Regions from separate parts of the Halomonas sp. ISL-56 genome, predicted to be linked through region 2. Evidence: predicted binding sites of a transcription regulator. Region 2 holds the regulator's gene; each other region holds the start of a gene.
The links. Region 2 encodes FNR, which switches genes on or off when oxygen is low (the NO sensors DNR and NnrR bind a similar motif). Its sites were predicted from a motif close to TTGATNTANATCAA; they were not measured.

Region 1 (3,208 bases), on a different contig from region 2:
CCCCACCAGTGAGGCAGAGATAATGTCACTCGCAAAAATCCACAGCAGCAGAGCCGAAACGACCATGATGACGAGCACTATTTCATTGCGAGTCAGAGCGCCCAGCTTGGTTAATTCCTGCCCAGCCCAGTCGGAAATTTCGTGGCCCGCCTTCACTTCTGGCGCGCATAGCCAATAGCTTAATAGTGGCACCAGCAGCAGGAGCAGAATGCCCACCGGCGCTACCGCCATAAACCACTGCCCCCAGTTGATCTCTATGCCGGTTGCACTTTCGGTTAGTGCGATGGCTAATAAGTTAGGGGCCAGCGCGGTTAAAAATAGCGAACTGGTCACGCAGGTAGAGGCAAGCGCCGTCCACATCAAAAAGCTGCCCATACGCTTCATGCTGGGGTCGTTAGGCAGTGAATCGTAAAGCGGCGGCAGGTTGCGAATCACCGGGTAGATCGTGCCCCCGCTGCGGGCGGTGTTGGAGGGGGTAAAGGGCGCCAAAATGCCATCGGCAATCATCACTGCGTAGCCTAGGGTCAAGGTGCGCTTGCCCATGGTTTTGACCAGCCAGAGGGATATTCGCTTGCCCAAACCGGTTTTTTCATACCCCAGGGCAAACATAAAGGCGCCAAAAATTAGCCAGACGGTGGCGTTGGTAAAGCCCGACACCGCCCATGAAAAGGCTTGGCTGGCGGGGTTAAATCCGTCAGCCGCTAGCTGTTCCGGGGAAAACAGCACCCAGGGGGAGAGCAGCGCCACTAGCGTCACGCCGATCAAACCCACCACCGCACCTGGTAATGGTTCAAGGATTAAGCCCACTACGACGCCCAGAAAAATAGCGAAGAAGTACCAGGCATGGGGCGCAAGCCCAGAGGGCGTGGGTAAAAGTGCAATGATAATAGCGACGGCTAATGGAGCTAGCAGTTTCCATCGCGATGAGGGTTGAGCATTAGTCGTCATGCAGCACCTCTCTTGAGCCTGTTAGGGCTATGTTTATTGCTTGGCAGATAGCTTTCTGCCCGGCAATGAGTGGCTTGAAGAGTAGGTGGTGTGGGGCGAGTTAAATAGCAATATTCACTCGATTTCCAACTTGCTTGACGTGTGTCAATAGTTCTTTCGACTAATGAGAAGCGCCTGCCAAGGGCGTGGTAAGTTCGAATAATGAAAGGGCACCGAAGAGTGTCGCTACCACCACCTTTGACTTGGCTAACGGAAGGAAGCGTCATGCAGCAGCGAGATTTCGATATCGTGATTGTCGGTGGGGGTGGCGCAGGCTTACGCGCTGCCATTGGTGCTGCAGAGCACGCCAAAGAGCACAACACCCCGCAACGCATTGCGCTGCTGTCCAAGGTGTACCCGATGCGCTCGCATACCGTGGCGGCGGAAGGTGGGGCGGCTGCCGTGACTAGTGCCGAGGATTCCCATCAGGCGCATTTTGACGACACGGTGTCAGGCGGTGACTGGCTGGTTGAGCAGGGCGTCGTCGATTACTTTGTTCATCATGCCTATCAAGAGCTGGTGCAGATGGAGCGCTGGGGCTGCCCCTGGAGCCGTAAGGACGATGGTCAGGTACAGGTGCGCCGCTTTGGCGGCATGAAAACTGCCCGCACCTGGTTTGCTGCGGACAAAACCGGCTTCCATATGCTTCACACGCTGTTTCAAACCTCGCTGAAATACCCCGAAATCGAGCGCTTTGATGAGTTCTTCGTGCTCGATCTTGCCGTTCATGAAGGTGCTGTGATTGGCGTGATCGCCCTGCAGATAGCCACCGGTGAACTGACCCTGCTGCGCGCTAAAGCGGTGATTCTCGCTACCGGCGGCGCCGGGCGCCTGTTCCGCTTCAATACTAACGCGGGAATTGTCACCGGCGACGGCATGGCGATGGCCTACCGTCACGGCGTAGCGCTGCGGGATATGGAGTTTGTTCAGTATCATCCCACTGGCCTACCCGGCTCCGGCATTTTGATTACCGAAGCGTGTCGGGGCGAAGGCGGCATTCTGCTTAATAAAGACGGCTACCGCTATCTTCAGGATTACGGCCTTGGCCCGGAAACGCCGCTGGGCAAGCCGGAAAACAAGTACATGGAGCTGGGCCCGCGGGACAAACTCTCCCAGGCCTTCTGGCAAGAGCAGCAGGCGGGCCGCACCGGCAAGTTTGGCGACAGCGACGTGGTCTATCTTGACCTGCGCCACCTGGGTGAAAAGACTATTCTTGAGCGCCTGCCTTTTATCTGCGAGTTGGCCAAAGCCTATATCAACGTCGACCCGGTGAAAGAACCCATCCCCATTCGCCCGGCGGTGCACTACACCATGGGCGGCATTGAAACCAACCCACAGTGTGAAACCTCCATCGCTGGGCTCTACGCCGCCGGGGAGTGCGCTTCGGTGGGGCTGCACGGTGCCAACCGCCTGGGCTCAAACTCGCTGACCGAGCTATTGGTGTTTGGCCGCCTGGCCGGTGAGCAGGCAAGCAAGCGTGCGGCGCAAACCGAGTGGGCCGATGAGCGCCTGCTGGAAGCCCAGGGCGACCGCCAACAAGCTAAGCTGTTGCGGCTATGCGACGGCACAGGTAGTGGGGAAAATTGGGTAGAGCTCAAGCATGCCATGGTACAAGCCATGGAGAGTGGCTGCGGGATTTACCGCAGCGAAGAGGGCATGCGCCACTCGCTGGATACCATGCGCCAGCTTCGTGCACGCTTTAACCAGGTTCGCGTTAACGATACCAGCAAGATATTCAACACCGAGCTGCTGGAGTGTTTGGAGCTGGAGTGTGGCCTGGATATTGCCGAAGCCTCCTGTTTAGGGGCGCTTGAACGCCGTGAATCCCGCGGTGCTCACCAGCGCCTGGATGAAGGCATGCAGAAGCGCGATGACGTTAACTACCTCAAGCACAGCCAGGTTTTTTACCAGGGCGATGGCCATGCCGAGCTGTGCTGGCAGGACGTTGATGTGCAATTCTCCGCCCCGGCAGAGCGGGCCTATGGCGATGCGGGCAAGGGGAGTAAGGCATGAGCACCGATCAGATCACTACCAAGCACATCAGCGTCAAACGCTACCTGCCGGACAGCTCGGCTGAACCCTACTGGCAGGCGTACGACTTGCCTGTGGATGACAGCACCTCACTGCTGGATGCCCTCAACCATATTAAGGAAGAGCTCGATAGTACTCTGAGCTACCGCTGGTCATGCCGGATGGCGATTTGTGGCTCCTGCGGAGTCAT
Region 2 (3,208 bases):
CTCACTATGACAACGTTACAGCCGAACAGGTTAACACAGAGCACGACCAGCCAGAGCTGGCTGATGCGAAGCAGAAGCGTGAATTTAACAAGCTGCAAAAGCGTCTGCGCCGGGAAGTGGGCAATGCGATTATTGATTACCAAATGATCAATGAAGGCGATCGCGTGATGGTGTGCCTCTCCGGCGGCAAGGACAGCTACACCATGCTGGAGATTTTGCGCAACTTGCAGCGCAACGCGCCGGTCAATTTTTCACTGGTAGCGGTCAACCTGGATCAGAAACAGCCGGGGTTTCCCGAGCACGTGTTGCCTGCCTATCTGGATAAGCAGGGCGTGGAGTATCACATTGTCGAGCGCGATACCTACTCAGTGGTGAAGGAGAAAACCCCCGAAGGCAAAACTACCTGCGCGCTCTGTTCACGGCTTCGCCGCGGCTCGCTGTATGGCTTTGCTGAAGAGATTGGCGCCAACAAAATAGCGCTGGGTCATCACCGGGAAGATATCCTCGAAACCCTGTTTCTGAATATGTTCTTCGGCGGCAATCTGAAAGCGATGCCGCCCAAGCTGCTATCTGATGATGGTAAGAATATCGTTATTCGACCGTTGGCCTACTGCAAAGAGGCAGATATCGCCGAATTCTCGCGGCTGATGGAATTCCCGATCATCCCCTGCAACCTCTGCGGCTCCCAGCCCAATATGCAGCGCCAGGTAGTCAAAGAGATGCTCGCCGAGTGGGACAAAAAGTTTCCCGGTCGCCTGGAGAGCATGTTCAAGGCCGTCACCAATATTGCCCCTTCCCAGTTGGCCGACCGCAACCTTTTCGATTTTGAAGGTCTAGAGGCCAAGCAAGCAGAGCTACTGGCGGGGCGCATCCAGGCCTTTAACGTCAGCTAACCGTTTGCTCTTCCTCTTCGGCGAGGGTAATCAAGCGCGGCATATCGAGAATATTGACCTCTCGCCCGGAAACCGCCACCACGCTCTGCTGCTGAAAGCGGCTTAAAATGCGGCTGACGGTTTCCACCGCTAAGCCCAGGTAGTTGCCGATATCGGCTCTGGGCATTGAGAGGCGAAAGCTATAAGGCGAGTAGCCCCGACGACGAAAGCGATCCGAGAGTGTGATCAAAAAGCTCGCCAGCCGCTGGTCGGCGGTTTTACGCGACAGCAGGCGCATCATACGCCGATCATCGCGTAACTCTTTGCTCATGCTGCGATACAGCTGGCCTCGTAGCTCGGGGATCTCTTCTGAGAGCAAATCCAAGCGGTCAAAGGGAATCTCGCAGATGGTGGTGGTTTCCAGGGCGATCACGCTACCGGGGTAGTGCTCTTCGTCAATGCCATCCAGCCCCACCAGCTCACTGGGTAGGTAGAAATTGGTCAACTGCTCGCTGCCGTTACCCTCGGCGGTGATCTGCTTCAAGCTGCCCGAACGTACTGCATAAACGCTGGTAAAGGCGTCACCCTGGCGAAACAGCGGCTCGCCTTTTTTAAGCGGCGCGCGGCGGCGAATAATCGCATCGAACTGCCCCATATCGTCCAACTCAAGGGCAAGCGGCAGGCACAGTGAGCTTAAGCTGCAGGTTTGGCAGCGCGCTTCGTGGAGTAGCGAGCGCCGACGGCTCATGGGTTCCAGCATGCGTTGCTCCTTGAGTGGGTCATGCTTATCAATTAGTAAATCCTTACTTATTATAGTCGCTTTAGCATGTTTGCCTAAAAGAGATTAGACAATTTTAGAGTAGCGCTGCCCCGTTTGCCCAGCAAGATGGGCATCAAAGGCCATGGCTAAATGGCGAATCAGCAGCCGCCCCATGGGCGTGGCATTAAGTTGATCACCACTACGCGTCAGTAGGCCATCTTGCTCGGCGCTCTGTAAACGTTCCAGAGCGGGTGCGAAATAGCGGGGGGCATCGATGTTCCAGCGCTGGCTGACCACAGAAAGGTCAATGCCCATATCGCACATCAGCCGTTCAATCACGTCCCGGCGGATAAGATCGTCGTCGCTCAACCGCACGCCGCGCAAGGTAGCAAGCTGGCCCTGATCCAGCGCCGCTTCATAGCGTGCCAGATCGCTCGGGTTCTGTGCGTAGACGTCATCAATGCGCGAAATCGCCGAAACGCCAAGCCCAATTAAGTCGCACTGCGCGTGGCTGGAGTAGCCTTGGAAGTTACGCTGCAACGAGCCGTCGCGCTGGGCAACGGCCAGGCTATCATCAGGCCGGGCAAAGTGATCCATACCGATATGTACATAGCCTGCCGCGGTGAGCATCTCAATGGTAGTGCGCAGAATCGCCAGTTTCTCTTCGCCACCCGGCAAATCATCGACATTGATACGCCGCTGGGGGGCAAAGCGCTCGGGCATATGGGCGTAATTAAATACTGAAAGGCGCGCCGGGTTTAGCTCAATCACCTGGCGCAGAGTGTCGGCAAAACTCTTTTCAGTCTGAAAAGGTAAACCGTAAATAAGATCGAGATTAAGCGAGCGAAAGCCCAGGCGGTGAGCCTCCTCCATTAGCGTTTCGGTAAGTACTCGAGGCTGAATGCGGTTAATGGCTTTCTGTACCAGCGGACTTAAGTCCTGCACCCCCAGGCTGATGCGATTAAAACCGAGGGATTCGAGGTGGCGTAGAGTAAATACATCCGCTTCGCGAGGATCTATTTCAATGGCGTAATCGCGATCCGTCGACGAGGAGAGGCCAAAGCGGGCATCCAGTCGATCGATCAGGTCGCCCATTTGGTTCAAGCTAAGAAACGTTGGCGTACCACCCCCCCAATGCAGCTGTTCTACCGGCCGTGATGTATCCAGGTGGCGTGCGGTCAGCACCATCTCACGGTCAAGCCTCGTTATGTAGGGCTCGGCCAGGGCGGTATTCTTGGTAGCAATTTTATTACATGCACAGTAGAAGCAAATCTTGCGGCAAAAAGGCACGTGAACATACAGCGACAGCGGTCGCTTACTGGTATTGCTCCGCTCAAGCGCTTGGATCAGGTCGCTGGGGGTAAATTGGTCGTGAAATGACAGCGCCGTAGGGTAAGAGGTGTAGCGTGGGCCACTGGTGTCGTAGCGGCGCAGCAGGGCTTCATCCCACACCGGCTGCGTGGGCGCTGCCGCCACAGACGAGGCAAGAGGTGAAACCACAGGGGCATGAACGGGCATGAAGGGGCGCTCCGACGTTAGGAAATGCCGCTAGCCTAACCCGTAGCGAAAACGTAAA
Region 3 (3,208 bases), on a different contig from region 2:
TGAAAAAGCGGCGGCCTATTCCTTGACGATCCCAACCCTCAGGAATGGGTAAACGGGTAATGGTTGTGCGACCTGTGAGCCGCTCCAAGTCTCCGCCGGCTCCTAAAGTGGCAGACATGAAAATTCGTTGCTTCGCCCCAACAAAAGGATGATGCGTCCAGGTCGGAGGTATTAGTGGCCTAATCATTATTTCCGAGCATGTGATATACAACTGGCACGCAGTAAGGTGATCCGCAAGCATGCTCCAAGCATGGCGCTGATCGCTTCTACCTATATTTTGAGATATGACTGTTTGAAGTTCTTGGGCGACTTCAGACAATTTGTAGCTTGGAATCTTATCGACCCATGTCATGTCGTCAAATCCATCTCTTTCCCCAATCATGCGGGCATAGCTGGTCTTTGACAATTGGCTTTTAAGCACGCTAGCGACAGCATCGAACAGACTCTGATCCTCGCCAGACCTACTGATATGGACTGTCCACTGACTAGCAATATAGTTCTCTGACGCGTGAGCATCGTCGACAAGGATAATATCTGGATCTTCAAAAAACGGGTTGGTATTAAATAGACTGCTGTAAGTTGTGACAGCCACTTTATTTCCATCTAAATAGGCAGCTTTAGCATCGGGCGTGTAGTTCTTCACAGAGCCAGTAAAAGCCTGAACAGACAGTCCATACTTGTCAGATGCTTCGTCAGCCACTTGACTCACAAGCTGCCTAGTAGGACAAAGGTAGACTACCCGCTCGCCGTACTTGCGTCGTCGCCATTCAGCTAGTAATAGTCCAACGAGGGTTTTTCCACTGCCGGTTGGCAACTGGAGCGCTACATCTGGTGCTCTTAGTGCCTCGGAAACGTATGTGCGGAGAACCTGTCCTTGGTGATCATATAGGCTCGGATGCTTGCGGCGAGGCAAATCTCGAAAAAGTCGATCTGGACTCTCCGGGACAGGGACTTGCGCAGACGGTTTTTTAAACGCCATAAATCCTCACCATAGCTAATAATAAAGAGTTACAACAATGTGCTACAAAGGCCGACACCACCATTTGCGACTCAATTTTCATACAATCCAAAAATTCTGACAAAAATAGAATTCATTATTGGCTCATGCTGGATCCCACCTAGCAAAAATTAGATGCCGAACGACTGTGCTGGTATGGGCGCTTAGGGTCGAAAGGCGTCATTTGCTAATTTGCTTATAAAACGCCACCTTACCCGTTATAGCTTCCATCCCTTCAATCGGCTGCTCGTAGCTCCAGGCAATATCTTTATGGTCGCCCAGCGAGAAATACACCGTGTGGCCTTTAAACGGACAGTGGGTGGTCGTTTCAGAAAGGGTAAGCAATTCCATCCGCACGTCTTCTCGTGGGAAGTAGTGACGCGGCGGGTTACCAATTTCGCGGAGTTCGAGGGCTTGTCTGGAGTCGGCAAGCAGCTTTCCATCTACATGCATCTGCACGCGTTGGCTAGCGGGGTGAAGCTCGATGCGAGGTGCCTGTGGCATAGATTGTTCCCTGCGGCTTTTTTAGCTCTAGTAAAATGAGCCTAGCAGCAAAGTTCGTTGAATCCCATGCTCTCCTCATCACACTTTAGGCTACGGCCATGACCTGTATCATGTTTTTGCCACTGCTCTCTAATGCACTACAACTGTCCTAACACTGCGGTGCTCTCGCCCTTGCCTGAGTGCTCAGAAACAGGCCACTTACAATCAGCCCAGCCCCAATAAAATCCGCCATGCGCAACGGCTCCCCTAGTATTAGATAAGCGAGTAGTACGCCGAAGAACGGATTAAGAAGGTGGTAGCTGGATGCCGTCGAGGCGCCGCTGATGCGGATCAGCACAAGCCAGAGGCTCATTCCGCCTATGGTGACGATAAGTACTAGATGTGTAATCGCTATCATGGTGGCGATAGAAGGCACGGTAAGCGGCTGCCCGAACGCCATTGCCATGGGGAGAAGCGCGACGGCGCCAGCAATGGATTGCCAGAAATTGGCCTGTAAGACGGGTAGGCCTGCGCCTTGGCCCCGGAAGAAAACCGTGCCACTGGCAAAGGCGAGCATGCCGCCGGTTGCCATCAGTACGCCCCCGATATCCACTGGCATGCCACTAGCAACGCCAGAGATGACCACCACTCCCACTAACCCCAGCGCCGCGCCGAGAAGTTTCATTGGAGAAAGCGGTTCTACGCCCCACCATGCCGATAGCAAACTTGTGGCCAGCGGTGCGCAGCTGACAATCACAATAACGACCTGGGGGCGAACCGTTTGCAAGGCGGCAAAGCTCAGCCCCAGGTAAAGGGCATTATTAAGAACACCGAGCAGCAATCCGCGCCGGATAGCGATGCGATCCCCATGGGTTGACCACCGGAATCCGCCGCAGATAAGGCAAAGGGGTAGCATCAGTAACGCACTCAATAAGAACCGGAGTGTGAGCAGCGTAAAGGGGTCAAAATCCGTCAGCGCAATAGCCCCGGCGATAAATGCCGAACTCCAAACGATACTAAAAATAACCACCAAACCGGTTAACGCGAAATTGTTCATACAGCCCCCTAAAAGCGCCCGCTGGCTTTTGCGTCACTACGTAATAGAGGGTGCATGGGAGTTACGTGCAGTGGAAATTAATTATTAACCCACCATAATTAGTTAAATTAATGTTTAGCATGGAGACAGAGCGTGTTTGCTTGCCAACCCTCCCCCTTGGGCGATAGGCGGGTCACCCTGGAGCACCTGCGCGCTTTTGTGCTGTTAGCCGAAGGCAATGGTTTTCAGCAGACAGGGCTTCAGCTATTCCGCAGCCAGTCTGCGGTCACCCAAAGCCTGAAGCGGCTGGAGGAGATACTGGGCTGCAAGTTACTGGAACGTCGCCAAGGCCACATCCTTGGCTTAACGGCAGACGGTGAGCGCTTTCTACCCGCTGCCAATGAAATACTTGCCCGTACCTCTGAGGCGGTGAGTGCCATGCAGCAACCGGAGATTGCCGGTCGCCTGCTGATTGGCGTTCCCGATGATTTCAAGGTGTTGGATCTGCATGGGGCTATTTCTCGCTGCGCCGAGCTAAACCGCAATCTGCGCCTGGAAGTCGTCTCAGCCCTCTCGTCGCAACTGCTCCACCAGCTCGACAGTAACGGCCTTGATCTCGCCATTTTTAAGTCTGCGGGAGACTTCACCCCAAGCGACCCGCGCTGGCAGTGCCATCTGCTGCGGCGAGAGCC
Region 4 (3,208 bases), on a different contig from region 2:
TGAAAGGTTTGCCAGCCCCCAGCCGCTTGGGCGTTTTGCGGCGCAGCGGCGGTGGGGGCGGTCATCAGCGTTTCCCAGTGCGACTCCCAGCGGCTCTGGTGGCCTGTGCGGCTAGTCAGCCCACGCACCACGCCCTGCTGGCGCGCTTCCTGCCAACTCACGTGGTGCTCTCGACACCATGCGTGAACGCATTTGTCTCGCTCAAAGCTCCAGGCGTTGCCCGTTTCCTGATGAGCGTGCAGGGTAAACTCGCCGTATTGGGCTTTCAGGGCGTTGAGCAAATCAACCATATCGCCTTGCCAAATACACAGCGGCAGGCCGAGTGTTTCGAGTGCGTTGGAAAGGTCGATAAGTGAGTCAGCGGCAAACTGCCAGTGGCGCAGAGCGCTATCCGGCGCTTGCCACTGGCCGGGTTCAATCGCAAATACGGGTAGCACGGGGCCCGCCATGGCAGCGTTGGTGAGCGGCGCATGATCATGAATACGTAAATCGCGTTTGAACCAAACAACCTGAATGGGTGCCTTAGCCATTAACCGTGAAGCCTATTCGTCCAAGCTATTCGTCATGAGCCGATGACGTTACCATCAAGGTAGCGTTTGCGTAATCAACCCAGCAGGATCAGTTCAACAGGAGAGTAACAGTGTATATCGCTATGAACCGTTTTAGGATTGCCCCAGGCCGCGAAGAGGACTTTTTAGAGGTGTGGCGCAACCGAGATTCTCACCTGGATGAAGTGCCGGGCTTCAAGCAGTTCAAGATGCTGCAAGGCGAAAGCCAGGAAGATCACACCGTGTTTATCTCCCACAGCGTGTGGGAGTCGGAAGAGGCTTTCCGTGACTGGACAAAGTCAGACGCGTTCCGCAAAGCCCACGCCAATGCCAAAGCGCCGGAAGGCATCTACCTCGGCCCACCTAAGTTTGAGGGTTATGAGGTGGTGCTTTAAGGCTAGCGTTGCAAGCGTTAGTCGACTGTCAGCGGGGTGATTGCCCCGCTGACAGGGGCAGCTAAAACATTAGATAAAACGTTGACTAAGCCAGCACCAAACCAATAGACAACAGTACGCTATACAGCAGCGTCGAAATGGCGGTTTTCTTCAGCATGCCGGTCAGCACCTCGCCATCACGAGTATGACGTAACGTTCTGGCGGCATCCGTCAGTGGCTTGGCGACCAGCAGGCAACTCCAGCTCAACCAGGGAGCGGGGAGAGCTGCCAGATAAACCACGGTGAGTAACAGCGCCAGTACCAATAATGCCCAGTGGTAGTTAATCGCGTTCTCGCGGCCCAACCGCACCGCCAGGGTGATCTTGCCGTTACGCGCATCGCTTTCGATATCGCGCACGTTATTCACATTGAGCACGGCGGTGGCCAGCAGCCCACACGCTGCGGCGGGCAGTAACGGCAACCAACTGAGTTGCTGCGTATAGAGGTAGTAAGTGCCCAGCACGCCGAGCAGTCCGAAAAATATAAAGACGGAAATATCCCCCAGCCCCCGATATCCATAGGGCGTTCCACCCAACCCAACGGTATAGGTCACGGCGGCTAATAAAGAGACGGCACCTAGCAGCAGGAAAGTAACAATTTGGCCCCACTGGTTGCCAAAGGCGGTCACCAATAATGAAAGCCCTAACAGCGCTGCTACGATTGCCGTAATTACCATCCCTGTGCGCATTGCCTGTGGCGTTAGCAAGCCTGAAGAGACCGCCCGCACCGGCCCAATGCGTGCCTGATCATCAGCGCCGGAAGCCGCGTCGCCATAGTCATTGGCGAGATTAGAGAGTATCTGTAGCGCAATCGCGGTCAGCAGGGCGAGCAAAAGCACCGCGCCATTAAAAGCATCCACGCTAGCCGCTAACCCACTGCCCAATAGTATAGACGCGCAGGCCAGTGGCAGCGTTCGGGGGCGAGCGGCTAGCAACCAGGCATGGTAGTGGCGGCGTTTAGCGGGTGATTCCATTACGTCATTGTTCCTATTAACTATTTTCATTTAAAAAGCTGATGTCAGTTTGCCGCATTTAGGCTCGGTAGATCAGTATCCGCGGTTGCCGAGACACTTCTCCACAAAGAACACAATACTTCCCTGATGCTTGACCTGAATCAAGCTCGCGCCGGTCTATGCTGGCATGCTACCTCAATGCTCCTAGAGTGATGTGAATGCAGGCCGTTGCCTGCCAAGGAGCGAAATCCATGTTCCCCGAATTTTGCCACCATCCCTATGTTTGATGTTAGCACCTGGGAGATGTTGGTTGTTTGTCTGATCACCTTGATCGTCGTCGGCCCGCATCGTCTGCCAAGGGTCATCTACACCCTGGGCCTGTGGGCCAGCAAATTGCGAACCTGTTGTCTCGACTTGAACCGACAGTTCCAGCGCGAAGCCCTGGCTGAGGAAGTGCAGCAACTTCGTCAACGTTTGGAGCAGGCAAGAAACGATACCGAGCGCAGCCTGCTGGATACGGTAGATATCGACAGGGACTACAGGCAGCCGCGGGCTGTTGCAACGTCAGCACTGGGTGATGCCCCTGTCCGCAATGGAGTCGAAATGAATCAGCAACCCTTCAGCAATGGATCAACCTGTCGGACACCGATTCTGACGCGCGTCGCTGTGGGAAGGGCCGCAGTGAACGGGGTTACTTACCAGTCTGACGGGGTTGTGGCGCTGATCAGTGATCGCGCATCGACGCTGCTGGCACTCGCCAGTGATTTTACCCAGGGGCGAATCATTGCCATAGCGCCGGGGCTGGCGGCCAGCCAGACTCCCGAGAGCTGGACGGTGGTCGACGCTTCGCCGCTACGCATCGAGGGCTGGCTGGGCGACTTTCGTATCGAATCGGCGATGACGGAAACCAACGCCTCCCACTTGCTGACCGCCGACATCATCATGGATCTCTCGACGCATCCGCTACTCGCACGCTTGGTACATCCCCCGGGCTACCTGCATGCCGATGCGTCGGTCATGCCATCGGATCTTGCCGCCCAGGCAGGCGAGCTGGTGGGTACTTTCGAGAAACCCCGCTACTTCGCTTACACAGCGGAAATCTGTGCCCACGAGATCGCCGGGCAGACGGGCTGCACGCGCTGTCTGGATGTCTGTGGTGCCGACGCTATCCGCTCCGAAGGCGCCCTGATTCGTGTCGAACCCCACCTCTGCCAGGGGTGCAGCGCCTGTACGCTGGCCTGCCCAACGGGGGCTCTAAGCGTCGCCCAGCCCCG

Region 1: a site for FNR is predicted at 1,083-1,096, ahead of frdA (fumarate reductase (quinol) flavoprotein subunit). Genes of this name have one in related genera too.
Region 3: a site for FNR is predicted at 1,600-1,613, ahead of J7J49_RS19800 (DUF427 domain-containing protein). Genes of this name have one in related genera too.
Region 4: a site for FNR is predicted at 2,086-2,099, ahead of J7J49_RS11450 (1,4-dihydroxy-2-naphthoate polyprenyltransferase). Genes of this name have one in related genera too.

Annotation. Positions count from the first base shown of each region.
Region 1 covers NZ_JAGGRO010000012.1:145,205-148,412, reverse strand. The annotation lists gene J7J49_RS11410 (anion permease) at 1-948, opposite strand, end outside; gene frdA (fumarate reductase (quinol) flavoprotein subunit) at 1,213-3,000, shown strand; gene J7J49_RS11400 (succinate dehydrogenase/fumarate reductase iron-sulfur subunit) at 2,997-3,208, shown strand, end outside.
Region 2 covers NZ_JAGGRO010000011.1:462,272-465,479, reverse strand. The annotation lists gene ttcA (tRNA 2-thiocytidine(32) synthetase TtcA) at 1-893, shown strand, start outside; gene fnr (fumarate/nitrate reduction transcriptional regulator Fnr) at 886-1,632, opposite strand; gene hemN (oxygen-independent coproporphyrinogen III oxidase) at 1,717-3,150, opposite strand.
Region 3 covers NZ_JAGGRO010000024.1:65,006-68,213, reverse strand. The annotation lists gene J7J49_RS19805 (DEAD/DEAH box helicase) at 1-979, opposite strand, end outside; gene J7J49_RS19800 (DUF427 domain-containing protein) at 1,178-1,501, opposite strand; gene J7J49_RS19795 (DMT family transporter) at 1,650-2,537, opposite strand; gene J7J49_RS19790 (LysR family transcriptional regulator) at 2,670-3,208, shown strand, end outside.
Region 4 covers NZ_JAGGRO010000012.1:158,167-161,374, reverse strand. The annotation lists gene J7J49_RS11460 (cryptochrome/deoxyribodipyrimidine photo-lyase family protein) at 1-530, opposite strand, end outside; gene hmuQ (heme-degrading protein HmuQ) at 641-943, shown strand; gene J7J49_RS11450 (1,4-dihydroxy-2-naphthoate polyprenyltransferase) at 1,029-1,955, opposite strand; partial or broken gene J7J49_RS22855 (Sec-independent protein translocase subunit TatA/TatB) at 2,214-2,324, shown strand; gene J7J49_RS11445 (4Fe-4S binding protein) at 2,328-3,208, shown strand, end outside.